Regions from separate parts of the Desulfitobacterium hafniense DCB-2 genome, predicted to be linked through region 1. Evidence: riboswitches for the same ligand, from Rfam matches in the RefSeq annotation. Region 1 holds a riboswitch; each other region holds the start of a gene.

Region 1 (7,491 bases):
ATTTCAACACCAAGACCCTCCCCGAGCTTCTGGAGCTGCTGAAAACCCCTACCAGTGAACGGCATTTTATGATGTACGAAGCCCTCCGCCAAGGGGCTGATCCGGCGGAGCTTGCCGCCATCACCTATGTCAAGACCTGGTTCATTGAACAAATGAAGGAATTGGTGGACCTGGAAGAAAAGATCCTGGAGTATCAAGGCCGGGAGCTCCCCGCCGAGCTCCTGATCCAAGCCAAAAAGGATGGTTTTGCCGACCGCTATCTGGCCCAGCTCTTAGGTATTTCTGAGACGCAAGTCCGCCGGCAGCGCCTGGGGCTGGGGTTGACCCAGGCCTGGGATGCCGTACCTGTAAGCGGGGTAAACAACGCCTCCTATTATTACTCCACCTATAATGCCCCGGACAAGGTCACCACCAGCCAGAGGGAAAAGGTCCTCATCCTGGGCGGCGGCCCCAACCGCATCGGCCAGGGCATCGAATTTGACTACTGCTGCGTTCACGCCGCTTTTGCCTTAAAAAACCTGGGCTATGAAACCATCATGATCAACTGCAACCCCGAGACCGTATCCACCGATTATGACACCTCGGATAAGCTATATTTCGAGCCCCTGACTGTGGAGGATGTCTTAAGCATCTATGAAAAAGAACGCCCCATCGGCGCCATCGTCCAATTCGGAGGCCAGACACCCCTGAATATCGCCGCCCAGCTCCAGGAGGCGGGAGTAAGAATTCTCGGTACCGTACCGGAAGTCATCGACCAGGCTGAGGATCGGGATCAGTTCCGCAAAATGATGGAGAAACTGGCTATCCCCATGCCCCAGGCAGGTATGGCCAGCACTCTGGAGGAAGCTTTGGCAGCGGCGGAGATGATCGGTTATCCCGTCATGGTTCGTCCCTCCTATGTCCTGGGAGGCCGGGGCATGGAAATTGTCTTTGATGAAGAACAGCTGCGGGAATATGTGGCCGCCGCCGTGGACATCACCCCGGAACGCCCCATTCTTATCGATAAATTCCTGGAGAATGCCATCGAAGCAGAAGCCGATGCCGTCTCAGACGGTACTCATGCCTTCGTCCCTGCCGTTATGGAGCACATCGAGCTGGCGGGGATCCATTCCGGAGACAGTGCCTGCGTCATTCCTCCCCTGACCATTGCCGACCGCCATTTGCGCACCATTATCGATTATACCCAGCGGATTGCCCAGGAACTCCATGTGGTAGGGCTTATGAATATCCAGTACGCCATCGCCGAGGATAAGGTCTACGTCTTAGAGGCCAATCCCAGAGCTTCCCGCACCGTACCCCTGGTCTCCAAAATCTGCAACACCCCCATGGCCAGGCTGGCCACGGAGTTGATACTGGCTGATTATACCGGGCAAAAGAACGATATCGCAACCAACTTCAAGCCTGCTCAGATCTCCCATTACGGCGTCAAAGAAGCGGTCTTCCCCTTTGACAAATTCCCTGAAGTAGATCCCGTCCTCGGCCCGGAAATGCGTTCCACCGGAGAGGTTTTGGGCATGGCCAATTCCTTCGGCCTGGCCTATTTCAAGGCTCAGGAAGCAACCCACTCCTCCCTGCCCTTCAGCGGAACCGTCCTTATGAGCATTGCCGAACAGGACCGCTCTTCAGGGGTCATCGAAATCGCCCAGGAATTCCTCAAGCTGGGCTTTAAGATCAAAGCCACTCAGGGGACCCGGAAATTCCTTCAGGATCATAGCATTGACGCCGAATTCATCCATAAAATTGAGGAAGGCCGTCCCAATATCACTGATGGTATTATGAACGGCGAGATCCAATTGGTCATTAACACCCCCATCGGCAAACGCAGCCTCAAAGATGATTCCTACATCCGCAAGACCGCCATTAAGTATAAGATCCCTTATATCACCACCACCCCGGCCGCCTTAGCCAGCGCCAAAGGAATTGCCGCATCTCAGGAGGCGGCAGCCAATAAAACCGTGGTTAAATCCCTGCAGGAATATCATGGTGAGATAATGTAATTTCGGTAATATAATTCAGATCATATAATTTGGCTCATGTAATTAGATAATGTGATTTAGATCGTTGACAGTCCCCTTGCTTTTAAGATATGATTTTATCAGTCTTAGCTCAACTGGTTTTCGGTTGCACACCCCTATATATAGTGTTTTTTTATAAACTTTCATCTATATATGGTGTTCAACGAGATTTTGATGTATAATGAGACTGGTTCATTAATAAGGAATCTCATAGGTGACTGTACAACCACAGTTGAAAAGGGAAGCCGGTTAGAGGCCGGCACGGTCCCGCCGCTGTAAGGGAAATATACTTCTTGGCATTACCACTGAAAGGGTTTCGGGAAGGTAAGAAGTATAGATGATCCTAAGTCAGAAGACCTGCCTATGTGTATACCACCAACTCTACGGAGGATAGAGTATGTTGGGCTGCTAACGGCATGTTGTTTTTAGCTTCTCGGCATCTCTGTCGGGAAGTTTTTGTTTCGGATGTCATCATGAGTCCCTGAACGATGATAAGAGATCAGATTGAGAAAAGAGGTAGATTGTATTTGATTACTAAGATTCGCAAGCGCGACGGACGGGAAGCTCCTTTTAACATTGAAAAAATAGCCAACGCTATCTTTAAGGCAGCCAGTGCCACAGGAGGCAAGGACTATCAATCCTCTCTCCTTCTTGCGGAAGAAGTGGTCAACTACCTTGAGGTTAACCTACATAAAAAAGTCCCCTCTGTGGAAGAAATTCAGGATGCTGTGGAAAAGATCCTGATCGAAAGAGGCCACGCCCGCACAGCCAAGGAATTCATTCTCTATCGGGCGGAACGGACCCGTGTCCGGGAAATGGATACCCGGCTTATGAAGGTCTATGAGGAGCTGACTTTTAAAGAAGCCAAAGATAATGATATGAAGCGGGAAAATGCCAACATTGACGGAGATACCGCCATGGGCACCATGCTGCGCTACGGCTCCGAAGGAGCTAAACAGTTTAATGAGATGTTTGTCTTAAAGCCCGAACACTCCAAAGCCCACAAAGAAGGAGATATTCACATCCATGATATGGATTTTCTCACCCTCACCACTACCTGCTGCCAGATCGATATTATTAAACTTTTCAAAGAAGGCTTTGGGACCGGCCACGGCTTCTTAAGAGAACCCAATGATATCCAGAGCTACAGTGCTTTGGCTTGTATCGCTATTCAGTCCAACCAAAACGATCAACACGGCGGCCAAAGCATTCCTAATTTTGATTACGGTATGGCGCCGGGAGTAGCCAAAACCTATATTAAGCTTTATAGACAGAACCTGCTTAAAGCCTGCGAGCTTTTAATCCATCAGGATGTGGATCAGGAAGAGCTGGAAGCCCATCTCAAGGATGTATTCTCAGCCCTTGCCAACCAAGGGCATACACCTACCCTTTCCTCTGACCCGGATTATTTTGAGCAGGAAGCCGCACTGCTTCAAACCCTGCCTAATCTTAAGCTGGACATGCCTACCATCCGCAAAGCTCAGGAGTTTGCCGTCAAAAAAGCTCTTGCCGAGACGGATAAAAAAACCTATCAGGCTATGGAAGCTTTGGTCCATAACCTCAATACCATGCACAGCCGTGCCGGAGCCCAAATTCCCTTCAGCTCCCTCAATTACGGCACGGACACCACCCCGGAAGGCCGTATGGTGGTCAAAAACCTGCTCCTGGCCACCGAAGCAGGTCTGGGCAACGGCGAAACCCCCATCTTCCCTATCCATATCTTCAAAGTGAAAGAAGGGGTTAATTATAATCCCAGTGATCCTAACTACGATTTATTCCAGCTGGCTTGCCGGGTCAGTGCCAAAAGACTTTTCCCCAACTTCTCCTTTATTGATGCTCCCTTTAACCTGCAATACTATGTCCCCGGCAGGCCTGAGACGGAAATTGCCTACATGGGCTGCCGCACCAGGGTGATCGGCAATATTTACGACCCTTCCCGGGAAACCATCTTTGGACGGGGAAATCTCAGCTTCACCACCATTAACCTCCCCCGTCTTGCCATCAAAAGCCACCAAAGCCGCACCGAATTCTTCGCCATGCTGGATGAGAAAATCGACCTGGTTATCAATCAGCTCCTGGAACGTTTTGAAATTCAAGCCCGTAAAAAAGTCAAGAACTTCCCCTTCCTGATGGGACAGGGAATCTGGCTGGATTCCGACCAACTGGGCTGGGATGATGAAATTCGCGAAGTGCTGAAGCACGGCACCCTTTCCATGGGCTTTATCGGACTGGCTGAATGCCTTATGGTCTTAACCGGGCAGCATCACGGGGAATCGGAAGAGGCACGGGAGCTGGGACTGGAGATTGTTCAGCAACTGCGCCGGCGCATGGATGAAGCAGGACGGGAATACGGGCTGAATTTCTCTCTCTTGGCCACTCCTGCCGAGGGCCTCTCCGGCCGCTTCATCAAAATGGACCGGGAGCTTTTCGGCAGCATCCCCGGTATCACAGACAAAGAATACTACACCAACAGCTTCCATATCCCCGTCAGCTTCCCGATCAGCGCCTTTCACAAAATCACGATTGAAGCCCCCTACCATGAGCTGACCAACGCCGGCCATATCACTTATGTGGAGGTTGATGGCGATCCCACTCAAAACTTGGAGGCTTTTGAGAAAATTGTCCGTTGCATGAAAGAATCCGGCATCGGCTTCGGTGCTGTCAATCATCCTGTGGATCGGGATCCCGTCTGCGGATATACAGGAATCATCGGCAACGAATGCCCCCGCTGCGGCCGCGAAGAAAGCACTGCTCCCTTTGAGCGCATCCGCCGTATCACCGGCTATCTGGTGGGAACCTTGGATCGCTTTAACGACGCCAAAAAAGCCGAAGTCCGGGATCGGATTAAACACCTGAATTGCCTTGACTCCTCCATCGGTGAGAAAGGGACGCTTTAATGATGGACTCCTGCATCCGGATCGCAGGAATCATCGGGGAGTCCATTGTGGATGGCCCGGGCATACGCCTGGTGGTGTTCGCCCAGGGCTGTCCCCACCACTGTCCCGGCTGCCATAATCCTGAGACTCATGCTTACGAAGGAGGAAAAAGTGTTGCCATCGCGGAAATTCTTCAGCGTTTAGCCATGAACCCTCTTCTAGACGGCATCACCTTAAGCGGCGGGGAACCCTTTGCCCAGGCGGCCGGCTTTGCCTTGCTGGCACAGTCCGCCCGGCAGAGAGGCTTCCATGTCATGACTTACTCAGGATATACCTATGAAGAACTCACTGCCTCAAGTGAACAGAACCCCGCCTGGGCTCTCTTGCTGGAACAGACGGACCTCCTGGTGGACGGGCCTTTCCAATTGGCTGAAAGGAACCTTCTCTTACCCTTTAGGGGTTCGGAGAACCAGCGGGTTATCGATGTGCAGGAAAGTTTGAGACAGGGTAAGGTTGTTCTGGCCTCGGTTTAAATTCACAAAGAAACGCAAAGAAAAAGACCCTTGTGCTCATTGAAAAAGGTTTGGCTAAACCGCCAGGCTGTGCTATAGTAGATCCAGAGGAGGGATTGCCCATGGATATAGCCGCTTTATCCGTCGTTTCCAATCAGGTTCAGCTCAAACAGCAGGCGTCGCTATCGGTCATGAAGATGGTTATGAATGCTTCTCAGGAGCAGACGAATTCTCTCTTGGCTATGACAGCGGGGATGTCCGGTGAGATGGAGTCATCTGTTAATCCTCATCTTGGCAGTAAACTTGACGTATTAGTATAGGGATATCCTTATACCCCCACTTATCTATAAGCTAAAAAGACCCCTTGCCGGTGAACTCATTTTCCCTGGCAAGGGGCCTTTTCGTACTTACGAATGCTTATTCTATTTCATAGTATCACCGTGGACGAACTACTCACTTAACCGTTCTCGAATTCGTTCTACTAATTCACCAAAAGCAGGGACATATTTTCCCTTTATATCTTGACAAATCCTTACTGCAGTCATTTCGTTGTAAATATGAACAGTAGCATTCCTATCGTCCAGCATGGAAAGCCATAACTCCTCATTCCCAATGACTTCAGTGGCGAAGGCCTCTCGTAAGATTCTCTTTGGAGAATTTAGACCGATTAACCCTTCGTCCTCAAAGACGGCCTGCAAAGTTTTCCATGCTAACTCGAAAGTAAACTCAAAACGCTGTATTAATCCATCTCTCATTAAATCATCATTTCCGTCATACCGGTTACTTCCCTCTTTGAGTCGCGCATATGCTTTCTCAAAATTATCTAACTTAGTGTAGGGTTCGCTCATAGAGGGTAACACCTTCTTTCTTGATATTTTCCAGCAAACGTGAATCCATATGTTTATCGTGGAATAAGATATCTAATTTCAAAAGGGTTCTTAGGTCATCGAACTCACTAAGAAGGCTTCCTCGTTTATCGAATTCAGGCAGTGGAAAAATGACCAAATCAATATCACTAAGCCCTTTATTATCTCCTCTGGCACGGGAGCCGAAGAGAATAATTCTTTCAACTGCATATTTTTGCCCAATGTTTTGGATACTCTCCACTAGTCTTTTGTCTAAGTTCACGTTAACCATCCCCTACACATAATCCCCTAAAGGAGGGTCTCCCCCCTCCCCAATCCTTCAGGATTCGATACGTTCAAAACGCTCATACTAGTGTACACTTTTCCAGACAAACCCATTATACCATTTTCGCAAGTAAATTCTTAGCATAAAAATTCAAAGAAAAACCACCTTTTGTTTGGACAAATTGTTGGGCACAAGAAGCCCCGCAGCCAATACAACTACGGGGTTATCTAAAAAACAATTTACAATTTTCAAATGAACTCTGTCCCAAGGCTTGACTATCAATATCCTCTTGAATAATCCTCAAAGCAATCGAGACACACCTTTTTCCCCTCCTGGAGCCTCATTTTATGCTCAGGCGCGCCTTCTCCGCAGACTTCACAGATCACCGTCTTAAAGAGGCGGGCCTGCTTAGGCAAGGTAAAACCAGGCTTTTTAAACTCAAAGACATCATCCATAGGAGCAGTCAGGATATAGTTTTGACGTTCCTGACGATCCATTTCACTTGAAGAGGGCTTAAGAACGATGCGCATACTTTCTCCGGTGTTTCTGCTGAAGAAGCTGAAGGCCATTTTCCCGGTGCCGCGATAGATCAGATTACCTTTACCAAAGCTGCACCCCGTAATCACCTGCACGGCGTCTGCTCCGCAGGCATCATTTTCCGTTACACACACGACTTCCTCATCCTGAGAAAACTTAAGGCCCATTTTTTCCTGAACTGCTTCACATGCTCTGAAACCAATCGCTAACCCCGGACATTCATGACCATGAAAGGCCACCGCCTTTTCCCACAACTGCTTATCCATAATCACCTATTCCTTTCCTTAATTGATGCTTTATGATGATGCATTATGCTCTTTACATTATGCTTTATTCGCTTTAACACCTTGTTCAGGGAAGGGCACGACTATTTTGGCCCCATGGGCATATTCTATAGCCACCGGTATGCCGTACACTTCG
Region 2 (7,491 bases), 2.2 Mb from region 1:
CCGGCATCCAGCCAGTCGATCAGCTTGTCTCCCTTAAATGCTCCTCCCCCGATCAGCTGGTAGGTGGGGTTTCCCTTTTCTTCATAGAACTCGATCTTCCCTAAAACAGGCTCGATTCCTTCCGAGTAAACCATAGTGGCAAACTCCAGAATATTTCTCGGTATGCTTTTGGAAGCGGAATAATAATCGTCAACCAAAAGCATCACATGCATCGCGGAAATCAGGGACTCATCGGAAGGAGCTCTGACCACCTCTTCCGCCTTACCTTCTGTTAACAGAACCCAGGTAAATAAACGGATTTCCGGGTCGCGTTCCAAAAAATCCAGGATAGGTTTAACCCCGGCTCTGGCCAAATCCTCTCCAATCACGATCACCTGATTATGAGGATAGAAAAGCCGATCCCCAGATTTAGTCATTAAACCCCGCACCGCATCAAAGAAAGTCTCACCTTCACTGGTCAAAATCCGCGTTTGTGCTTTACCTTCCTGACCTTTGGTTATATAAGCCTGGGGATTAATGACTTGAACCGTGATTTGTATCTTCCCCCGCTCGTTAAGATCCAACCCCAAAGCACTGACGACCCCCAGCTCATTCAGTTCCCGGTGGTCCCAGCACCCCGGTAATAAGAGCAAACTGAATAACGATACCAGGATCACCGATCTTTTCATGTATCCATTGCTCATCTTCGCTTAACTTCCTTTTATTTTTCTCAAGCTTTTTTTCATATTTTTGGTACTTTGCCGCCGATAAGGGCTGAGTAAAGAGGGGCGGGATAACATAAACCAAAGAGGAAAGCGGACCATGCCGTCTTTCAAATCCCCGATATTGGTGGGAACAATGGGGGAAAGATAGGGAATGCCAAAGGAGCGGACGGACAGCAACTGAATGACAAGGGCCAGCAAGGCCATCAGCCAGCCAAACATGCCCAGAAAAGAGGTGGTCACCAGAAAATATAAGCGCAGCAAAGACGCTGGTCCGGTAAAAGGTGGCACCAGAAACCCCGAAATAGCGGTAAGAGCAACCACAATCACCATAACCTGGTTGATTAAACCGGCCTGGACCGCCGCCTCACCAACGACTAAGGCCCCGACGATACTGACGGCCTGACCCACCGTATGGGGCATGCGTATACCTGCTTCCCGAAGAATCTCGTAGACTATGCCCATCCCCAAAGCTTCGACGATCACCGGAAAAGGTATGCCTTCGCGGCCTGCACTCATACTTATTAAGAGGCTGGTGGGAACCATCTCCTGGTGATAGGACTGGATAGCCACATAAAAAGCCGGAAGTGTGGTGGAGAAGTAAAAAGCCAGGTAGCGGATGAGCCGAACCAGGGAGGCATAATAAGGCCGGGAATAGTAATCTTCAGGATTCTGAAAGGCTTCCACAAACAGGTAGGGCACTGTGATCACAAAAGGAGTCCCATCCACCAGAATTCCTATCCGGCCTTCCAACAGCTTTGCCGCCAATTTATCGGGTTTTTCAGTGGTTCCCACCGTGGGGAAAATGGATTGGGGGGAATCTTCAATCAGTTGTTCAATATAGCCGCTCTCCAGAATCCCGTCAATATCGATGGACTGAAGGCGTCTCTTCACCTCACCCACAATCTTCGGGTTAGCTATCCCTTCAATATAGGCCATATAGATTTTGGTATGGGTTCTTTCCCCCAGATTCATAGTTTCCAGACGTAATTTCTGGTCCTTTATTTTACGGCGGAGTAAAGAGGCATTTACCTCAATTCTTTCCACAAATCCTTCCCGGGGCCCCCGGACGGTGGCTTCAGTTTCCGGTTGTTGAACATTGCGGGTCTCACCACCAAAGGTCTCAAGCAGCAGGACCTCCTCTACTCCCTCCAAAAAAAGGGCCGTCTGGCCGGATAACACCCCCTGCACCGCTTGATCAAAAACCTGCACAATATCAATAGCGCTATTGCACAAAACATCTTTTTGTAAAATGTCCATCGACAAAATTGGCTCGGAACCTTGACATGCCATGAGGGGTCTGATGATCGAAGAACTCATGTACTGCCGATCCACCAATCCATCAAGATAGACCAAAAAGCCTTTGTTCGTCTTGCCAAATCGTAATTCACGAAACAAAAGATCCACAGAATTTTTGAAACTATTAATGAAACGCCTTCGATTCTCTTCAAGGTTGGGGGATATGTTGGATCCGTGCTTATTGCTCATTAGAAGACCTCTTTTTTACTGCCTTGAATTTTTGTTTTATGACGTAAATGATAAAAAGGAGGGAAACTCCACATATTTCGACAACTAAACCATAGACGCCAAGGATGTTTTTCAAAAATGTCGAGCGATCAATGGCGGTGGGCGTAACAAAGACAGAAACGACAAATACAATAACGGCAATGCTGATCCCCAAAAACATGCGGGATTTTTTCGGAAAAATATGTTTTAAGCCTTCCACGCCGGCATAGTGAAACAAAGCCAGAATCAAAAAAGATCCCGCCGTCCAGGATACGATCTGAAACGCCTCCATTCTTTGGATAAAATCCCCTACATCAACCAGGCGGGCGAGAATATAGACGGAATACAATTGCCTGGAGCCCATTTCTACGCCAATCACCGTAATGACAAAAAACATGGAGGTGGTGATCGTCAGAATGCCCAGGCCCACACCCATAAGCTTTATCTTGTACATAACTTTAGGATTATTATGGTAAGCCATTAAAACGCCCATAATAATACAGATCCCGAACCAAGCAGTGGGAAGCATAGCTCCTCTCAGAATCTCCCCCAGGCTGTGCTGGAACATGGGCCGCAAATTATCAAACTCCATATTCCCAATATTAAACAGCATGATAAAGAGAAAGGAGCCCAGCACAAAGGGGGCGACAATCTCAGAAAGCCGCATAATCACCTCCAGCCCGGCACTGCAGGCATAGGTGCTCACCAGCAAGAGCAAAATGGCAAAAACGTAGCGCGGAGTTTCCGGCATCGCCATCGAACCAAAGAATTCCATAAGACTTTGGGTAAGGGTGATGGCTACACTAATAAAGTAAAGGCTGAACATGCCAACGCTTATCTTGCCTAAGATTTTGCCGAGGATTTTCTCACTGTATTGAAAAATCGTCTGATTGGCATAGGTCCTCCCCATTTTATATAAGAAAAAACCCAGCATTGTTTCTATAACTATAGCCACCAGGAGGGCCTGCCAAAAATCCTGCTCCAAATCTCTTATGATCAGATTGGGCATGCCTATAGATAGGGAAACAATCACGAAATAAGTACAAAAGGATTGACGGCTTGAGATTTTTATATTCATGAATTTCACACTTTCATCATTACGGATAAGTTAGTATTAGGATGAACGCTCAGCCTTATACTATACATTTTCCAAGAGGCGGGGGCTTGGGCGCAAGAAAAAAGCCGGCCCCCTAAGCCGGCTATCCAAAACTATTGCTGAGCGGCCAACCCTTCCCTGGCCACCAGAAAATCCACAAACTGACGGGCGGTTCTCCCTGAGCGGGCATTATGATTCATCACCCAGCGCAGCGCCTGCTGTCTTAACTCCTCCTTGGGAAGTGTCAGCCCTTCCTGAGTTGCTAACTCCTCCACAATCTTCAGATAGCCTTCCTGGTCCGGTGTGGGGAAGGTGACCGTAATGCCGAAGCGGTCGGATAAGGACAATTTTTCCTCCATGTTGTCCCGCCGGTGGACTTCCTCGACTTGCCGTTCGCCGAAGGTTTCTCTGATCAAATGACGCCGGTTGGAGGTGGCATAGATCAGCACGTTTTGGGGCTTCCCTTCCAGCCCTCCCTCCAGCAGGGTCTTCAGATTCTTATAATCACTTTCCGTGTCTTCAAAAGAAAGATCGTCAATAAACAGAATGAACTTCAAAGGCTGCTTGGCCAGGAGCCGAATAATCTTGGGGTAGTCATGCAAGTCTGTTTTCGATAATTCCACCAGGCGCAGTCCCTGTTCACCATATTCCTGCACTAAAGCTTTCACCAAGGAAGATTTCCCAGTCCCACGGTTGCCATAGAGAATCACATTATTAGCCGGAAGGCCTTTCAGGAAAAATTCCGTATTCTGGAGGATGATTCCCTGCTCCCGTTCCTGATTAATCAACTTGCTGATGCGCATGGGCTCAGGGTGTACCCCTTCCAGCCTTTCCGCACGGCCCCGCCATTTGAGAGCCATGCACCGGCCGAACAATCCGGTACCCATGGTTTGATAATAAGCAAGCAGCGCATCCACCATTTCCTCTGACCTTCCCCGAAGCAGACTCTGCTTCAACTTTTTCTGAGAGGAAAGGAGATAGTTTTCAGCCCGATTCTCTTCTTTTGCATAAGTTTCTTTTTCCCTATCCATATCCGGAAGACTCAGCCAACCAGGCCAGCTTTCCGGGCTCAATGGTTCCTCCAGCCAGAGGCCCGGTTCTTCCGCCCCTTGCTCTGCACACCGTGCCTTGACAGCCCCTTTAATATCTTCCGCCTTCAGCCCGGCAAGCTCCCGCAAATAGAGCAGCTCCCGCCCGGCCAGTCGGCGCAGCCCGGCGGGAACCCGGTCCTTTCCCTGTTGAGCCGTTTGCCTGGCCAGCTCATTGTCATCCTGAAGCATACGCTCCCAAAGATAATCAGGCCAATGAGCCTGAGTCGCCAAGGAGCAGAAATGATGATAATCTTTATAAATTGCCATCAGATCAAACTCCCTGCTCCCTATCCCCTGGAGCAGTTTTTGGAAAGAAACTGCCACCGGATCCCCTATGATGCCTCGGAAAACAACCATTCCGTCAAAAAGAAGGGATAACCGGGTAATTTTCGTCCTATTCACATTATGCACATCCTTGTTTTCTTCTTGTGTTCTAGTACAATTCTTAGTACTATCTTAAATCCTGCAATTCTTTAAGTAAAGGGTTGACAAAATCTTCTTCTTTGCTATTCTATAATTAGTTAAAAAAAGTCCATTCTTTGGTGCCCCCAAGGGGAGAATAGGGAAACCGGTGCGATTCCGGTGCGGACCCACCACTGTGTAGGATGAGCCTGAACCATAACCACCGGCCAGACCGGGAAGGGGTAGCGGCGTTTGAATCCAAGCCAGGAGACCTGCCAGGAATGAAGAAAGCCTTTCCATGGGTGCTATGGAAAGCAGCGGCGACGAAGGCAAAGTCCCGACCACTTATGAAGTGGCGGGACTTTATTTTTTTTAAAGGAGAGGAATACAGATGAGTAAAACCGAATTAGAACAGGACAAGCTAGTGGATGACTTCTTAAGACAGGAAAACCTGAGTGACGCTTCCCTGGAGGAATGTGAAACCGCCTTAGACCATCTTATCCAGGGAATACACGGTCTTGACGAACAGGTCATGGCCGCTGTACAAACCCGTTTAGATTCCTTAACCAAACCCCAAGGCAGTTTAGGAGTCCTGGAAGCCCTCGCCAAACAATTGGGCGGGATTCAAGGTCAGCCTTGGCCGGAAGTACAAAAAAAGGCCATTCTCGTCATGGCCGGAGACCACGGCGTGGTGGCGGAAGGGGTCAGTGCCTTCCCTCAGGAAGTAACCCCGCAAATGTTCTATAATTTCCTGGGCGGCGGGGCAGGGATCAATGTCCTGGCCCGTCATGCCGGCGCCGAAGTGATCTGCACCGATGTGGGCATGGCTTTCCCGCTGGATCCGCCCGAGCTTATGGCTCACCGCATCATGAACGGAACCCATAACATGGCCCAGGGACCGGCTATGAGCCGTAAAGAAGCTCTGCTCTCCCTGCTGACCGGAGCTAAAATCGCCCGCCAGGCTATCGATTCCGGAGTGAATGTCCTGGCCACAGGGGAAGTGGGCATCGGCAATACCACCCCCAGTACAGCCATTATTTCTCTCTTGACAGGTTTGCCGCCCCAGGAGGTTACCGGAAGGGGCACCGGTCTGGATGATGAAGGACTCATCCGCAAGCAAAACGTCATCGCCCGTTCTATCGCCATCAATCAGCCCGATCCTAAGGATGGAGTGGATATCCTCAGCAAAATAGGGGGCTTGGAGATCGGTGCCCTGGCCGGGGCAATTCTGACCGCAGCCTATTCCCGTGTCCCCATCCTTTTAGATGGGGTCATCTCCACTGCCGCTGCTCTCATCGCTGTCCGCATCTGCCCTACGGCCCGCTTCTTCCTGATTCCCTCCCATTCTTCTGCGGAGATCGGCCATCGAGCCGCCCTGGAACAACTGGAGCTAAAACCCATCATGCATCTGGATTTCCGCTTGGGAGAGGGAACCGGAGCCGCTATCGCTTTCCATCTTCTGGATGCCTCCATCCGCATTCTCAACGAGATGGCTACTTTTGAATCCGCAGGAGTCAGCGGTAAAAACTAAGCAATCACCGGAGGTAATTATGTCAGATTTTGTGCTCATAACCGGTGGAGCCCGCAGTGGCAAAAGCCGCTTTGCCGAGCTCCTGGCCGCTCATCCCGGCCTGCCTGTCACCTACATCGCCACGGCCCAGGTCTATGATGAAGAAATGGCTTTGCGTGTCAAAAAACATCAGGACCAGCGCCCTGCCCATTGGGGCTTAGTGGAAGAACCCCTTGCCCTCTCCTCTGTGTTGGAACGCCATGCTCAGAACAAAGGGGTCCTTTTGGTGGATTGTGTAACCCTGTGGCTGACCAATCTCCTCCTTGCCCACTATCCAGCAGAAGATCATCTGACTGAGCAGGAGTATACCCGGGCCCTCCATAGGCTGGAGCAGAAGATTCTCGAACAGGTCCGCATTGTCGCCCGTATAGCCCGGGATATTACCCCTCAGGTGATTATGGTCACCAATGAAGTGGGAGATGGTATCGTCCCGGATAATCCCCTTTCCAGGATTTACCGGGATCTGGCCGGCAGGGCCAACCAGATCCTGGGACAGAGCGCCCAGCAGGTCTATTCCGTGGTCGCCGGCTATCCGACGGAGATCAAAGCTGCCGGTCAGGCCTTACTGGATTCCTTGCGGCGAGAGGATGCCTAGCATGCGCAAATTATGGATCGCCCTGACCTTCCTGACCCGAATACCACTCCCTCAGCCGGAGCAGGTGACCTCGGAAGAATTCACCCAAAGTCAGCATTATTATCCTTTGGTGGGCCTGATTCTGGGCGGAGCCTTATGGTTGGCCTTAACCCTGCTCCTTCCTCACTACCCGCCCCTGGTTACGGCTGCCTTGCTGCTTGCCCTGGAACTTATTCTCACCGGGGGAATTCACCTTGATGGCTTGATGGATAGTATGGACGGCTTGCTTTCAGCGCGGACACCTGAACGCATGCTGGAGATTATGAAAGACAGCCATGTGGGAGCTTTCGGTGCGTTGAGCGCCATGGTATACCTGCTGCTCAAATTCAGTCTTTTGGCCGGGCTCCTCGCCCTCTCTTCCCCTTTAGTTCCTTACCTGGTTCTTTTCATGCCCATCCTCTCCCGCTGGATTTTTCTGATTGGGGTTCATTATTTCCCCTATGCCCGGGCCCAGGGATTTGGCCAGGGATTTCATGAAACCTCCCGCCAAA
Region 3 (7,491 bases), 1.0 Mb from region 1:
GCTGTATAGCCCCCGAATACTCTTTGGGGATATCTCTACTTGCCTGAGACTTCCCGCAATGGCTTCCATCACCTGCTCCCGGCTAACTCCCCGGCGGCACCCTATTCCGATACCGAAAATCCTCGGCAGCAAATGCAGGGGTCTGCTTTTTCCCTGGAGCTGCCCGGGCCCAGGCACCTCATGCCCAAACACCTCATTTCCAGACACCTGTTTCGCTGTAATCCATAGCTGGGCATGTTCTTGATCATCATCCTCAAGAAAATGGTAATGAGGATCTTGACGCAGAGGGTGTTCCTCCGGCAGACAATCGGTCCAGACCTTGAGATACCCCTGCTCCAGCAGCAAAGAATTGACTTCCTTCAGACCTGATAAAGGTTCCACTGACCAGCCGAAACGCCGGGCGTACTCATCAGGTGCGGTCAACCCCTGAACATCTGTAGCCGTGGTGATCACCGGTCGAGCATTGATCCACTGGGCTACGGATTTCGCCCAGGCATTGGCTCCTCCTAAATGGCCGGATAAGAGGGAGATGGCAAACTCGCCTTTTTCATCCAGCACCAATACGGCCGGATCCCGATCTTTCCCCTGCAGAAAAGGGGCAATATGGCGAACGACAATCCCCGTAGCCATGATAAAAATCAGGAGGGAGGAACTTTCCCATAGTTTAGGCAGAACGTCATTCAGCTTGTCAAAATAATGAGGGCGGAGGCCAGGGGGCGCTTCTTTCACTTCTTCCCTTTCCTGAACATGCTCCTGGCCCTGAAGGCGCCGGTGCAGATAGAGGGAGACCGCTTCCTCTTCAGGCCACTTTCCGATAATCCGGCAGGCTGTCTGTAAGCCTTGGTCCCTCAGCACCACAATGGCTGTTTTCATGTAGAACGTCCTTGCCGGTATTCATGAGTAAATTCCGGGTCATACAGCTTAGAACGGGTTCCTTGATCCCGGAGAAAGTCTCCCACAAGAATTTGGGCATGTTTGCGGATTCCTGCCTCTTTTACCTGATCGGCAATGGTTTCCAAAGTACCCTCCAGGATGTGCTGATCCGGCCAGCTGGCCCGATACACAACAGCCACAGGTGTATGGGGAGGATATCCTTTCCTTAGGGTCGCCACCACTTCCCCTATATCCTGCACACTGAGAAAAATGGCCATGCTGGCCTGATGTTGAGCCAGTAATGCCAAATCTTCCTTTTCCGGCACCGGGGTTCTTCCCGCCAACCGGGTAAGAATCAGGGTCTGGCTGACCTCCGGCAGAGTAAACTCCTTTTTTACCGCAGCGGCGGCGGCAAACACCGAGCTAACTCCCGGAATCACCCCGTAAGCAATACCCTTTTCTTCCAGGCATTGCATCTGTTCCTGAATAGCTCCATAGACACTGGGATCTCCGGTATGCAGGCGAACGACCTTTTCCCCTCTTTGGACCCCTTCCGCCATGATAGCGACAGTCTCTTCCAAGGTTAACCCGGCACTATCAAATAAGGCTATGCCCTCCCGGCAATGCTGCAGTATATCCGGATTGACCAGGGAACCTGCATAGATGACCCGCTGGGCTTCTTCAAGAGCCTTTTTGCCTTTTAATGTGATTAAATCCGGATCCCCGGGACCCGCTCCCACAAAGAGAACCTGACCCAAGCCAGAATTAGTATTCTCAGCCAAGCTTTTCACTCCTGTCCTTCTCTTTATCATTCTGTATCCAAAATTTTGTCCAAGTCGCGTAGCTTTACGCACAACGCACCTTCAGAGCCGAGTCCTGAACCGAGTCCAGAGCCGAATCCTGAACTGAGTCTTGAGCTGAGTCCTGAAAAGATTCTTGAACAAATACTTGAAAAACTGCCCAAGGATTTTGTTTTACAAAAGAGAGCGAATTTAAGCGAGCGGAAACAAAACTTCGCAAAAAGACTGCAGCGGAGTCGGGTTGGAAACAGGACGTTTCCAACCGGCCATTGAGCAGGAGCGATTTGGCCGGCGTCCCGACGGAGCGGCTGGCTTTTCGCGTTAGTTTTGTCCGCGCAGCTCATTGAGCGAACGATGTAAAACAAAATCCTGGAGACAATATCTTTCAAACTATCTCGCTCACGATTGAGGCTTCCTGCAAAGCACAAGACTCAAATAGTCCACTTTTTCCAGCACTTCCTCCGGATCAAGCAAACGAATCTCTTCCCCCGCCTGACCTACCCGGGTAGCTAAAACCGCCTGTGACCCGGTCCTTTGGACATGATTCAGCACCTCCGGCAGATTCCGCGATACTTTCATTAAGACGAGATTAGGGTAGTGCTCATACTCCTCTAAACCTTCAATCCCCGGCAAAACAATCAGAGGCTCATCACCTGTGGCTAAAGGCCAATTCACTCGGGCAGCGGCAGCCGCCATAGCCGTGATCCCTGGGATGGTCTCTATTTGGTCCGGCTCAAGCCGCTCTCTTAGAATGGTCAGTAAATAACTATAGGTACTGTATAAGGAAGGATCACCTAAGGTAAGGAAGGCAACAGAATGCCCTTGACTGAGCTCCGCCTCAATCTTCTCCGCTGCACTCTGCCAAGCAGCCTGGAGTATGCTTTCGTCGGCGGTCATCGGCATTTCCAGCTCTAAAATGCTGACTCCGGAGGGGCAGTGTGACTGGGCAATTTCCCAGGCAACACTTTCCCGCTCCATCTTGGATTTGGGTATGGCGACAACTTGAATAGCTTGTAATATTTCCACGGCCCGTAAAGTAATGAGCTTAGGGTCCCCCGGCCCTACGCCCACCCCATAGAATTTGGCCTTTTCCCCGATCAGGGTGGTTACTGTGTTTTTGTCTTCATGCTTATCCTTCTTCACTTTGTTCCTCCTTAGTTCCTCGTCTTGCCACCAGCTTGCAGTTCTGCAGTGCCGCTCCCTTGCCAGGGGTCTTGGCTCCTGTGTTTGAGCGGAGACCTTAGCTTCCTTTCCTTCCTGAGAGTATAAATACAGGATTTTGGGCCTGGGCAAGATGAATATCCTTAATGCCCTTCCAGCGCACAGCTTGGATCGAAACCACATCAACATCTTCGTATTGCAAGCTTTTCAGGGCCTCCATACCATGAGCCAATGTCTCTAAAGTTACGGCAGTCACCACTGCCCGTCCCCCAGGTACCAGAGGGGCTTGGTGTAAAATCTCCCGAATCTGTCCATGGCTTCCGCCAATAATGCAGACATCCACAGGCGGGATTTCCTGCAGAGCCAGCGGTGCGGAGCCACGAATCAAGCGCAGGTTGCTTACCCGGAATTTCTCCTGATTCTTCAGGATCAGCTCTTGTGCCTCCGGATTTTCCTCCACCGCATAAACGCAGCCGCGATGAGCCAGAAGAGCAGCTTCAATGCTTATACTTCCCGTCCCGGCTCCCACATCCAAGACCCGGCTCGCGGGGATAATTCCCGCCTTAGCCAGAACTTGAACGCGAATCTCCGTCTTGGTCATGGGGACATCACCGCGTATAAACTCCTCATCCTTGATGCCAAAGCTCCTGGGCAGGGAGAGGACAGATTGTTCCGGCTTATGCTCCGCTTCTTCCGGATAGAGGATCATCACCGCATTGGCGAAATCTTCTTCTGAATTCATGAGCTGATCAGCATCTGTATTCAGCCAACGCTCTTCCGCATAGGTTAAGGCGTTGCCAAGTGAAATCCGCGGATTGCAGCCATAGGTGCGATAATACTCAGCGATCTTCCGGGGTGAGTTTTCACCGCCAGTAAGAACCCCCACTGGCCGGCTGAGATGTAAAGGCAAGCAGTTCAGCGGACGTCCATGGACACTAAGCAGCTCTGCATCCTGCCAGGGTATCCCTGCCCGGGCAAAGGCCAGCTGAATGGAGCTGAGGCCCGGCAATACTTGAATTTCTTCTTGAGGAAACTCCCTTTTCAGCCAAGGAAGCAGACTATAGAAACCTGGATCACCGGAAACCAGGACACTGGCTTTTTTGCCCTGCTGCAATACTTTCTGCAAGGTTTGCCGAGTTTCCGCCAGATTTCCAGTGACCCGGTATGACTCTCCCTGGAAATCCGGGAACAGCTCCAGGGCTCGTATCCCTCCTACCAAAACATCGCTCTGAGCGACCATTGCTTCAACAGCCTGGGGAACCCATGCTCTCGTACCAGGGCCTATCCCCACTATTTGAATCATCCCATCACCTTCCCCTCGATTAAGCTCAATAAAAAAGCAAGCTAAACAAAAAAGAGCCCTGAGCGGCTCTTTGGTTCTTCCCTTCGGTATTTCCGAAATCGTCACTACATCATCCATCGCTCGTGGACGTAGCGCAATGTTCAAGGCAGGTCTCCTGGCTTCCAGTCTTTATGCCTCTTCCCTTCCCAGGCTCATCCCAGTGGGCCTTAAGAGGCACTCGTGGTTCACAGTGGCGGGACCGCGCCGGATTTTCACCGGCTTCCCTTTTCTTCCTCTAAAGAGGAACCTTGAATACTATTCGGTTGTTAAGACAACTTAATTCGAATTACTAAACTATTCTCTATTTTCGCCAAAATTCCTCCTCCACCGGCGGCCAATGCCAAAATTCTTTGCCGATCTCCATAGCCGGATCATCCCAGGCGATGATCTCTCCGTTAAGCAAAGTAAAGGCAGTTCCCACCTGAAGTTCCCCATGTACATGGTCTTGAGCCCGGTGGCTTGCCCTTTCAGCCAGTTTAAATAAAAGGCTCCCCCAGCCCTTGCTGCGAATTTCCTCGGCAGCACCTTCAACTGTCGGCAACTCCGCGATGGTCTGCAAGGAATTTTGATCCATACCAGCCAGGGCGGCATGGGCCACCAGGATCTCCATCCGGGCATCGGCAACATGAGTATGAGTATGGAATATTCCCCCGGCCACTTTAATGAGTTTGCCAATATGACCTAAGAGAAGCACCTTTTCGATCTTGCGATAAGCAGCCTCTTCCAGCAAAAAGCCCACAAAATTACTCATCTGAATAATGGCTTCCTCAGGGACCATGAGCTGCTCCCTGGCTACCTTAAAGCCATAATTGCCGGGAGTCAGAACAATGGCTTTGTGTCCATAAGCGACGGCTTGATCCAATTCAGGCAGGATCGAATTCTTAAAGGCTTCTTCCGACATCGGCCGAACGATACCCGTTGTACCTAAGATCGATACCCCTCCCATAATTCCCAGTCGGGGGTTCAAGGTCTTTAGAGCAAGCCGTTCCCCTTCAGGCACTTCGATCACCACCAGGATTTCTTCCTGGGGAAATACCTCCCGTACCGCGGCCTGAATCATGGACCGGGGAACAGGATTGATAGCGCTTTCCCCCGGAGGAATCTGCAGACCCTTTTTGGTGACAACTCCGATGCCCCGCCCGCCGCGAATAAGGATTTCTCCTCTTTGAGAAAGGAGCTGCACCCTGGCGACCACTTCCAAACCATGGGTGACATCGGGATCATCTCCCGCATTTTTGATAATGCTTACCCAAGCAACATCTTCCGCCCTGTCCCATCTATGTACAGGCAATTGAAGCCGTTCGCCCTGAGGCAGCGGGATATCCACCTCTGTTCCCTGATGCAGTCCTTTCAGCAAAAGGCAGGCAGCTTTTGCTGCCCCTGCTGCACAACTGCCCGTAGTAAAGCCCGTTTTCCATGAATGCCTGTCCTTCGTCTTTTTCCTCATATCAGCCGCCCCACCCATTATCGTATTTAACTATAATGCTATCATTTCACCTCATAGTTTCAAAATCCTTCATTTTGGCACGAACCTTTTGCTCATAGTTTTTATAAAAAACGTTCAAATCCCCAATATAGTTGTCTTTCCAGGGTTTGTTGCGGCCGCAATAGTGAATAATCGCTGTATTGCTGCGGACCCAATCCAGATCAATTTTAGCATCCCAGTACTTGGGGTTCAGATTATAGAGGGCATAATACCGCTCACTGAGATTATAGATTTTCGCATCTACAGTCAGGGTTCTATCACTATACACCCCATTAAGAACATCCTGGTCAGGCAGGAATAAGCGGTGCTTGTATTCTTCAATATATTGGTAGACTTCATGAACATCCTGTTCCTGGCGCAGCAGGGACAAGTTCATCATCATCACCCCCGAATTGACATAGGTGCTGTCTTCAGCCATATTAAGTCTGACGTGATTGAGTTTTTTCAATAGTTCCTTAACATGGGAGGCTGCTGCGAAGAAGTTTCCTTGGAAGTCTATGGTGTAGAGCTCCTTTAGAGGATTGATGACGACAAGATCAGGATCCAGGTACAAAATTCGTTCAAGGTGATCGGGAAGATAATTCACTGCAAAAATCCGGTAATACATTTCCTTGGGATAGCGGCTGGTAATAGGTGCCTTGCTCAAACCTTCATCAGACAGCTTAATTCCTTCAACCTTACATCGTGAGCTATCAATGGCCTGATCGATACGTGCAAAGTCCTCCTTGGACATAGCGGAATGAGCTACATAAACCGTAAACTGCTCCCCTGGGTTGGAGTCAAGCAGAGAGGTCAGCATAACCATTAACTGTTTTACATAACTTGAGTTCAGGGTGACTAAAATATTCATCGTTTTACCCCTTTGCTGATTGATCTTATCCTGATCGATCATGCTGATTTATCTTAGAACAAGAGAATAGTGCGATGCAGCAGCTTAACGCCAAACAAGGACTGGGATGTCAAAACATCACCAGTCCTTGTTTTCTACCTGGAGAGCACCGCCATAAATTCTTCTCCGGTGATGGTTTCCTTTTCCAACAAATAACGTGCTAATTCATGAAGCTTTTCAATATTTTCTTTTAAAATTTCAAAGGCTTTTTTGTGGGCGCTTTTGATAATGGATAAAATCTCCTCATCAATCCTGGCTGCGGTTTCCGGAGAACACATCAAGGAAGTATCGCCGCCAAGGTAAGGATTATTCACTGTCTCTAAAGCCATCATATCGAAATTCTTGCTCATCCCCAGACGGGTAACCATGGCCCGGGCAATTTTGGTGGCTTGTTCAATATCATTGGAGGCTCCTGAAGTATAGGTTCCAAAGATCAATTCTTCGGCTGCCCGGCCCCCTGTAAAGGTGGTGATTTTATTGAAGGCCTCTTCTTTGCTCATGAGAACGCGCTCATCTTCTTCCACTTGCATGGTATAGCCTAAGGCCCCGGAAGTCCTTGGAATAATGGTAATCTTATGCACAGGAGCAGAGTCCGTTTGTTTGGTGGCTACTAAAGCATGGCCAATCTCGTGGAAAGCAATAATCTCTTTCTCGCGATGAGAAATCACTGCCCCCTTCCGCTGATAACCGGCAATCACAACTTCCACAGACTCCTCCAAATCACTTTGATTCACCCGGCTTCTCCCGCAGCGAACAGCCCGTAAAGCTCCTTCATTAATGATATTGGCTAATTCCGCTCCGGATGCTCCGGCAGTGGCCCGGGCGATGGCTTTAAAGTCGATAGGGGAGTCCATTTTTACCTTTTGCCCATGAACTCTCAGGATGGCTTCCCGGCCTGCCAAATCCGGAAGCTCCACAGGGATCCGGCGATCGAAGCGCC
Region 4 (7,491 bases), 1.5 Mb from region 1:
CCTTTATGAGCATGCTCAAGCCAAGATGCAGCGCAAAAATGTCGATATGCTGGTGGCCAATGACGTAACCCAGCCCGGAGCGGGATTTGGCAGCCCTACGAATATCGTGAGCCTGCTTTTCCCGGATGGGAAGAAAATCGATCTGCCCCAAATGAACAAATTAGACGTAGCTCGGCGGCTGGTTCAGGAGATTGCTGAGCGCCTTAGTGAAAAGGAGTGACTTCATTGGCAAAAAAACTGTTTACCTCCGAATCGGTCACAGAAGGACATCCCGATAAAATCTGCGACCAGATTTCCGATGCCATCTTAGATGCTATCTTCGCTAAAGATCCCAATGCCCGGGTCGCTTGTGAGACCTCGGTGACCACCGGCCTGGTGTTAGTCAGCGGTGAAATTACGACTAATTGTTATGTGGATATTCCCAGCACAGTAAGACAAACCATCCGTGAAATCGGCTATACCCGGGCCAAATATGGCTTTGATGCCGATACCTGTGCCGTGCTCACCTCCATCGGGGAGCAATCCGCCGACATTGCTTTGGGAGTGGATAGAGCTCTGGAAGCTAAAAACGGGGAGATGAGCGAGGAAGAAATCGAAGCCATTGGCGCCGGCGACCAAGGGATGATGTTCGGCTACGCCACCAACGAAACGGAAAGCTATATGCCCCTGGCCATTGATCTGGCCCACCGTCTGGCCCGCCGCCTCAGTGAAGTCCGCAAGTCGGATATCCTGGATTACCTCCGTCCCGACGGCAAGACTCAGGTGACGGTAGAGTATGAGGATAATCGCCCTGTCCGTATCGATACCATCGTGATCTCCACTCAGCATCATCCGGAAGCAACTCAGGAGCGGATTCGCCGGGATCTCCTGGAGCATGTGGTATTTCCCGTGGTCCCATCGGAATTGCTGGATGAGAGCACCCGTTATTTTATTAACCCCACAGGCCGTTTTGTCATCGGCGGTCCCCAAGGGGATGCCGGCTTAACCGGTCGCAAGATTATCGTCGATACTTATGGCGGGATGGCCCGCCATGGCGGAGGAGCCTTCTCCGGTAAGGACCCCACAAAGGTGGACCGTTCCGCCGCCTATGCCGCCCGTTATGTAGCTAAAAACGTGGTGGCTGCCGGTTTAGCTGAGCGCTGTGAAATCCAGCTGGCTTATGCCATCGGGGTAGCCCAGCCCGTATCCGTCCTGGTGGAAACCTTCGGAACCGCCAAAATTGACGAGGAAAAAATCGGCGAACTGGTCAAAAATAATTTTGACCTCCGTCCGGCAGGGATCATTAAGACTCTGAATCTGCGCCGTCCCATCTACCGCCAAACGGCTGCTTACGGACACTTTGGCCGCACTGATCTGGACCTGCCATGGGAAAAGACCGATAAAGCCGCTGCCCTGCGGGAGCAAGCAGGCCTATAAATTATAAATTTCAAAAGCAGATGGATCAGGCCGGAGGATTGTTTCAATAGGAACAATCCTCCGGCCTGATTGGTTTAGAAGATAGAACACCCCCTTACTTTGGCAATAGGACGAATTTTTGACTTGACATTATTCTGGTTTTGGCTAAACTGAATTTAGTAGGTCTTAACAATTTAAGGATTTCAGGTGCCCTTCGCCAAGAAGGGAGAATAGGGAACCGGGTGCAATTCCCGGACGGACCCGCCACTGTAAAGAGGAGTCTCAGCGCTGAATGCCACTGGGTAACTGGGAAGGCAGCAAGGAGACAATGACTCGAAGTCAGGAGACCTGCCTGGATCCGGGGACACATGAAGTTTGGTAAAGTTCATGGTCATTTTGCTTTGTCTGCAAGGAGAAGCGAGGTGGCTATGGACTTTTTATTTTTATAAAAATTATTGGAGAGGAGAGTTGAGGGCCTTGGGATATCAGGGAAGAGATGTTGAGGTGGTTGCCCTGAATGATGCTCAATATCTTGTCGCAGCCTGCGATTCATGCGGTGCTATTGGTGAGAAAGAGCTGGATGCAGTCAAAGTTCCCTGGAGGGTAACCGGCAGGATGACGGCCCGGGTCGCTTTGTTGGAAGTGCTGGCGGTGGGAGCGGTTCCCCAGATGCTCAGCATTGCCATTGCCAATGAGCCCCTGCCCGCAGGGGAAGAAATAATGAAGGGGGTGAGAGAAGAGCTGAAGGCTATGAACCTGCTCTCCCTGCCTGCGGCCGTCAGCACGGAAAAGAATATGCCCACAGAACAAACCGGCTTAGGCATCACGGTCATAGGGCTTTGCGATCAGGATAAACTTCGCATTGGCAGAGCCAGGCCGGGCAACAGCCTGTTTTGTCTGGGGCTCCCCAAAGTGGGAACTGAGGCGGCTGACCCGGAAGATCCGGATATTCTGCAGGGGATACATCTTATTCAATTGCTTAATATTCCTGGGGTGTATGACATTATTCCCGTAGGCTCCCAAGGGATACGGGGTGAAGCCGAAGCCCTTGCCCAAGCTGTCGGTGCCCGATTTGGAGAAGATTCCCAATGCAGACTTGATATCAATAAATCGGCAGGGCCTTCAACTTGTCTCATTTTTACGGCCGCTGAGGATATTGAATTAGGGGATTTCGGCAAGCTACCCATCCATAAAATCGGCAGGCTGGAGGAGGATGGAGGTGGAGGTCTCCTAACAGAAAATGAAGATTAGAATCCAAGAGAAAGGTTAGCGGAAAGATTCAGGTTATCAAGTTAAATGAAAAGAAAAAATGAAATGAAATGAAGGAGAGAATAACAATGATTGAACCTGCAAAGAAAACAACGATTCCCAAATCAGCTCAGAATATCCGACGGATTGCCATCATGGCAGTCTTTCTTGCCTTGAGTGCGGTAGGTGCCTTGATTAAAATTCCCAGCCCGCTGGGGACAGTGGCCCTGGATTCTGCTCCGGGTTTTTTCAGCGCTTTGGCTTTTGGCAGCATAGAAGGCTGTATTGTTATTGCCATAGGTCATCTGCTCACCTCGGCGGTGGTCGGTTTTCCCCTGGGAATTCCTATGCATTTGGTGATCGCCATAGAAATGGCTGTCTTTGCCTTGATTTATCGCCTGGTCAATAAGAAAATCGGTTTGATTCCTGCCGTGATTATTACCTCCCTCCTCAATGGTGTGGTGGCGGCCTTTTCCGTATTCCCCATCGGTGGTATGGGTGCAGTCTTAGGGTTAATGCCCTTTCTGTTATTAGGGTCGGTCTTAAATGTTGCCGTATCGGCCTTAGCCTATAAAGCGCTTAAAGGAAGCCGGTTGATCTAGAGGAGTGCTGGGGTGGAGACAGTGATTGAATTAAGAGATGTTTCTTATCGTTATCCAAGAGCTGAAGAGGAGAGTTTAAAACAAGTCAGCCTGGCAGTGGCCAAAGGAAAATTCATCGCTTTGATGGGTCCCACGGGAGCAGGTAAAACAACCTTAAGCTTGTGTCTGAATGGTTTGATTCCCCAGTTTCTGCAAGGAGAGCTGCAGGGAGAGGTCAGGATTGGGGGGGAAGAGACACGTGAGGTCCGGGTGCAGGACCTGGCTAAGCAAGTAGGGCTTGTACTTCAGGATGCAGAAAGTCAGATCGTCGGGCGAACAGTGGGGGAGGATGTGGCTTTTGGCCCTCGTAATTTCGGTGTACCCCTGCAGGAAATTCACCGAAGGGTTGCCCAGGCCTTGGCCAAAGTCCGGCTGAATGGCTATGATCAGCGCTCTACAGCGGAGCTGTCCGGCGGGGAAAAACAACGGCTGGTGATCGCCGGAGTGCTGGCCCTGGAACCGGAACTATTGGTCATGGATGAACCGGCTTCTGAACTGGATCCGGAAGGACGGTTCCAGGTCTATCGCACCTTGGATGATCTCTGTCGTGAAAAAGAGCGGACGATTCTTGTCGTCGAGCACTCCAGTGAAGAAATTCTGCATAGAGCCCACGAAGTTATCGTACTTAAGCACGGGAAAGTTGCCTGGCAAGGGATACCGGAACAGCTTTTCCGCAATATCCCTCTTTTGCAGGAATTCGGGATCAAGCCCTTGCCAGTCAGCTTATTAGGCTGGAGTTTTTGGCAAAGAGGATGGATTGAAGGCCAGGACATTCCTTTGGATGTTGCCGAGGCGGAATCCCTGATCCGCAATTTAATAGGGCGGCCCAGCCTACAAAACAGAGTGGTCCCGCCGAGTGAGCCGCCGGCAAGAGGCAAAGTCCATCAAGAAAAGGAAGCAGAGAAGAGCTCACTGAATTCAGCCTTGATTCAAATTACGCAGCTTGTGCACCGATTTGAATCGGGACAAATAGGCGTACAGGGGATTGATCTGACCATTGAAAAGGGAGAATTTGTGGCTTTGGCAGGCTCCAATGGAGCCGGAAAAACCACTTTAGCCAAACACATCAATGGCTTGCTTAAGCCCACCGAGGGGGAAGTTATCGTCAAGGGCCTGAATACTAAAGATGTTGACACGGCCCAGTTAGCCAAAACTGTCGGCTATGTGTTCCAGAACCCTGATCACCAGATCTTTTCCGTCTCGGTAGAGAAGGAGCTGGAGTTTGGCCTGAAGAACGCCGGCTTTACCAGGACGGAGATTGCAGAGAGGATCACCCAGGCCTTGGCCTTAACCGGGCTGGAAAACTATCGTCAGGTTCATCCCTACACTCTAAGTAAAGGGGAAAGGCAGTTCATCGCCGTGGCTTCCGTTTTAGCCCTTACCCCGGAAATTCTCGTCATTGATGAACCGACGACAGGTCTCGATTGGGTGGGGGTGGAGAAAATTATGAAGCTGCTTCAGCAGCTCCATAGAAAGGGGACCACCATTCTGATGATCAGCCATGATATGGACAGTGTTGCCGACTATGCCGAACGGGTGATCATTTTGCGGGAGGGTCAGGTGATGATCGATGCCCCTCCCTGGGAGGCTTTTGCTGATGAATCCATGCTCCGGCAGGCGGCAGTCCTTCCTCCCCAATTATGCGTCTTAAATCAAAGACTGCAGGATTTGGGCTATTCTGCCCAATCGGCTGAGGAATTCAGGCAGGCATTGTTCCAGCTCATTGAGGAGGGGGAAAGGAAACCTTGTTTATAGACTACTTGCCAGGGGACTCTCTGCTGCACCGTCTCCATATCCGTACCAAAATATGTGGTTTTCTAGTGGCTGTTATCTGGGGTTTTTTGTTTCAAAATCCTCTCTACAATTTAAGTTGTTTACTCGGCATCCTAATATTAGCACTGCAAAGCAAAATCCCTGTGCAGAAAGTCTGGCAGATGATCCGGCCTTTAATGCCCATCTGTCTCTTTCTGCTTCTTTTTACCGGCATAACTTACCCTCAGGAAAGATTTCAGAGCGAAATAAGTCAGGTTATTCTTTTCTCCGCAGCCAATGAGGGGCGGCTTGCCTTGTCCGTGGGAGGCTTTTTAACGGGGATTAATTACATCTGCCGCCTGCTTATTATGGTATTGGGGTCCTCTCTGCTAACCTTAACGACCCCCCTGGATGAGTTCATGGAGTTTTTGAATCGGCTTAGGGTGCCGGCGGAAATAACCTTTATGATCACGACAGCCTTGCGCTTTATCCCCACACTGGATAAAAAAAGATTGCTTATTATCGAAGCGCAAAGGGCCCGGGGTGTCAGGATCAATGATCAAAGCAGTATAGGGCGGCTCAAAACCTATCTTGCGATTATGGTCCCTTTATTTGTAAATGCTATTTTGATTGCCGAGGACTTAGCAAAAGGTATGCTGAACCGCGGTTACGGATATAGCTCCTCGATAACCCCAAGCCATGAACACCCTTCGACGGCAATGGATTACTGGATTCTAGGGGCTCTTTTGCTATGCTTAGGCGGCGGGCTGTATTTGCGGGTCGGGTTAAACTTAGGGGTGTTATGAATCCTCATGAGTATAAACAGCTTGCTAAGGATAGTGAGTGCCAGGGTAAGCGCCAGCCCTAAGTAAAAATAAGCGCAAAAATAGTAGAAATTGATTGAATATTTGATATTGACAAATAGTTCTGGCGTGTTAATATAAAAACATAGAACATCTTTTATTTTGCCCCAAGCTGTATATACAGGTATATGTAACTTTCCGGTTATTAAAAACATTAAGGGAGTGAAAAGGATGCTGGATTTAAATGCATTGACACAGGCCATTGGGGATCTGGACGAAGGACAAGTAGTAAGCTTACTGGAGGAATTTGTTGCCTCCAAGCCCAGTATGGCGGAGGCCAACCAAGTGGTTGCAGCTTGTCAAAAAGGGATGAGCATCGTCGGAGACTTTTATGAAAAAAAGGAGTACTATGTTGGTGACCTTATTTTCGCCGGTGAACTTTTAAGCGAGGCATTTGATCTTTTGAAACCTGTGATTGGCGGAGACAGCAACAGCAAGGTGGGCAGCATCGTTGTCGGCACGGTCCAGGGGGATATGCACCATACTGGCAAAAACATCTTTGCCAGTATGGTGGAGGCGGCAGGTTTTGTCGTCCATGATCTGGGCATCGATGTGGAGCCTGGGGTTTTTGTGGACAAGGTAAAAGAGGTGAAAGCAGAAATACTGGGGATGAGCGGAGTTCTTACCCTGGCCATTGATTCCATGAAAGCAACCGTTGACGCTTTGGCAGCGGCGGGCCTGCGGGATCAGGTGAAGGTCATCATCGGCGGCAACCCTGTCACCGAGGAGGCCTGCAAACAGATCGGAGCCGATATGTTTACAACCAATGCCGCCGAGGGCGTAAAAATTTGTCAGAGGTGGGTGGAACAACATGTCTGATAAGATGGCTGAAAGAACACAGTTATTCACGGATCTGATTGACGGGAAAATCCCCAAGCGGGTGCCCATTATGTCAATGTTTACCCATGAATTTGCTATTCAATATGCCGGCATGGATTTAAAAAAGGTCCAATGGGATACGACGGATTTAGAGGCCTGCTTCGAGAAAGTGTGCGAGGATTTTTATTCCGACCTCTTGCCTGTCTCAGCCTTCAGAATGCCGTCCTTTTATAAGATATTGGGTTCGCGAAACTTTGTCATGGGGTCCAATGGTTTTCTGCAGCATCCGGAGGTGGAAGGGCTCAAAGTAGAAGAGTATGACGATTTTATTGCTTCCCCCTATAATTGTATCGTTGAAAAAGTGCTGCCCAATTTATATTCCGAACTTAACGCCGACCCGGTCACCCGCTCTATCGTCATGGCTAAGGCCTTCAAAGCTTATACAGACGAAAACAACAACTTGTTCAGGATCTATGGGAATCTAATCGGCAAATACGGTTACGGTACCGTATCCTTCTTTGCTGCCTTCTGCGAAGCACCCTTTGATATTTTGACCGACCAGTTAAGAGGGTTCAAAAATATTTCCATGGATGTCAGACGGATTCCTGATAAGGTGGAAGCCGCTGTCGATGCGGTCACTCCTTTGATGATCAAAATGGGAACCCAGCCTTTCCCCAACAAATACAATGCCACCTTTATTCCCTTGCATATGGCTCCCTATCTCAGAGGGAAGGATTTCGACAGATTCTACTGGCCCAGCTTTAAAAAACTGG

The links. A riboswitch is a leader RNA that binds a small molecule or an ion and turns the genes downstream of it on or off. The one in region 1 is predicted to bind cobalamin.
Region 2: another riboswitch for cobalamin. It lies ahead of cobT (nicotinate-nucleotide--dimethylbenzimidazole phosphoribosyltransferase); the one in region 1 lies ahead of DHAF_RS01830 (anaerobic ribonucleoside triphosphate reductase).
Region 3: another riboswitch for cobalamin. It lies ahead of DHAF_RS06495 (bifunctional cobalt-precorrin-7 (C(5))-methyltransferase/cobalt-precorrin-6B (C(15))-methyltransferase); the one in region 1 lies ahead of DHAF_RS01830 (anaerobic ribonucleoside triphosphate reductase).
Region 4: another riboswitch for cobalamin. It lies ahead of DHAF_RS19425 (AIR synthase related protein); the one in region 1 lies ahead of DHAF_RS01830 (anaerobic ribonucleoside triphosphate reductase).

The regions. Positions count from the first base shown of each region.
Region 1 covers NC_011830.1:383,663-391,153, reverse strand. Annotated here, with positions in the region: gene carB (carbamoyl-phosphate synthase large subunit) at 1-1,997, shown strand, start outside; cobalamin riboswitch at 2,211-2,394, shown strand; gene DHAF_RS01830 (anaerobic ribonucleoside triphosphate reductase) at 2,543-4,912, shown strand; gene nrdG (anaerobic ribonucleoside-triphosphate reductase activating protein) at 4,912-5,424, shown strand; gene DHAF_RS01820 (YjfB family protein) at 5,526-5,723, shown strand; gene DHAF_RS01815 (nucleotidyltransferase substrate binding protein) at 5,853-6,251, opposite strand; gene DHAF_RS01810 (nucleotidyltransferase domain-containing protein) at 6,232-6,540, opposite strand; gene DHAF_RS01805 (FmdE family protein) at 6,813-7,337, opposite strand; gene DHAF_RS01800 (ABC transporter ATP-binding protein) at 7,395-7,491, opposite strand, start outside.
Region 2 covers NC_011830.1:3,510,248-3,517,738, forward strand. Annotated here, with positions in the region: gene DHAF_RS16370 (Ger(x)C family spore germination protein) at 1-683, opposite strand, end outside; gene DHAF_RS16375 (spore germination protein) at 690-2,189, opposite strand; gene DHAF_RS16380 (GerAB/ArcD/ProY family transporter) at 2,179-3,285, opposite strand; gene DHAF_RS16385 (ATP-binding protein) at 3,417-4,796, opposite strand; cobalamin riboswitch at 4,917-5,090, shown strand; gene cobT (nicotinate-nucleotide--dimethylbenzimidazole phosphoribosyltransferase) at 5,188-6,327, shown strand; gene cobU (bifunctional adenosylcobinamide kinase/adenosylcobinamide-phosphate guanylyltransferase) at 6,347-6,961, shown strand; gene cobS (adenosylcobinamide-GDP ribazoletransferase) at 6,954-7,491, shown strand, end outside.
Region 3 covers NC_011830.1:1,392,385-1,399,875, reverse strand. Annotated here, with positions in the region: gene DHAF_RS06510 (cobalt-precorrin 5A hydrolase) at 1-873, opposite strand, end outside; gene cobM (precorrin-4 C(11)-methyltransferase) at 870-1,685, opposite strand; gene cobI (precorrin-2 C(20)-methyltransferase) at 2,073-2,816, opposite strand; gene DHAF_RS06495 (bifunctional cobalt-precorrin-7 (C(5))-methyltransferase/cobalt-precorrin-6B (C(15))-methyltransferase) at 2,914-4,254, opposite strand; cobalamin riboswitch at 4,265-4,442, opposite strand; gene cbiD (cobalt-precorrin-5B (C(1))-methyltransferase CbiD) at 4,478-5,641, opposite strand; gene DHAF_RS06485 (glycosyltransferase family 8 protein) at 5,670-6,554, opposite strand; gene ftsH (ATP-dependent zinc metalloprotease FtsH) at 6,647-7,491, opposite strand, start outside.
Region 4 covers NC_011830.1:4,119,508-4,126,998, reverse strand. Annotated here, with positions in the region: gene coaBC (bifunctional phosphopantothenoylcysteine decarboxylase/phosphopantothenate--cysteine ligase CoaBC) at 1-220, shown strand, start outside; gene metK (methionine adenosyltransferase) at 226-1,416, shown strand; cobalamin riboswitch at 1,584-1,765, shown strand; gene DHAF_RS19425 (AIR synthase related protein) at 1,873-2,646, shown strand; gene DHAF_RS19420 (ECF transporter S component) at 2,733-3,245, shown strand; gene DHAF_RS19415 (ABC transporter ATP-binding protein) at 3,258-5,039, shown strand; gene DHAF_RS19410 (energy-coupling factor transporter transmembrane component T family protein) at 5,030-5,842, shown strand; gene DHAF_RS19405 (cobalamin B12-binding domain-containing protein) at 6,071-6,718, shown strand; gene DHAF_RS19400 (uroporphyrinogen decarboxylase family protein) at 6,711-7,491, shown strand, end outside.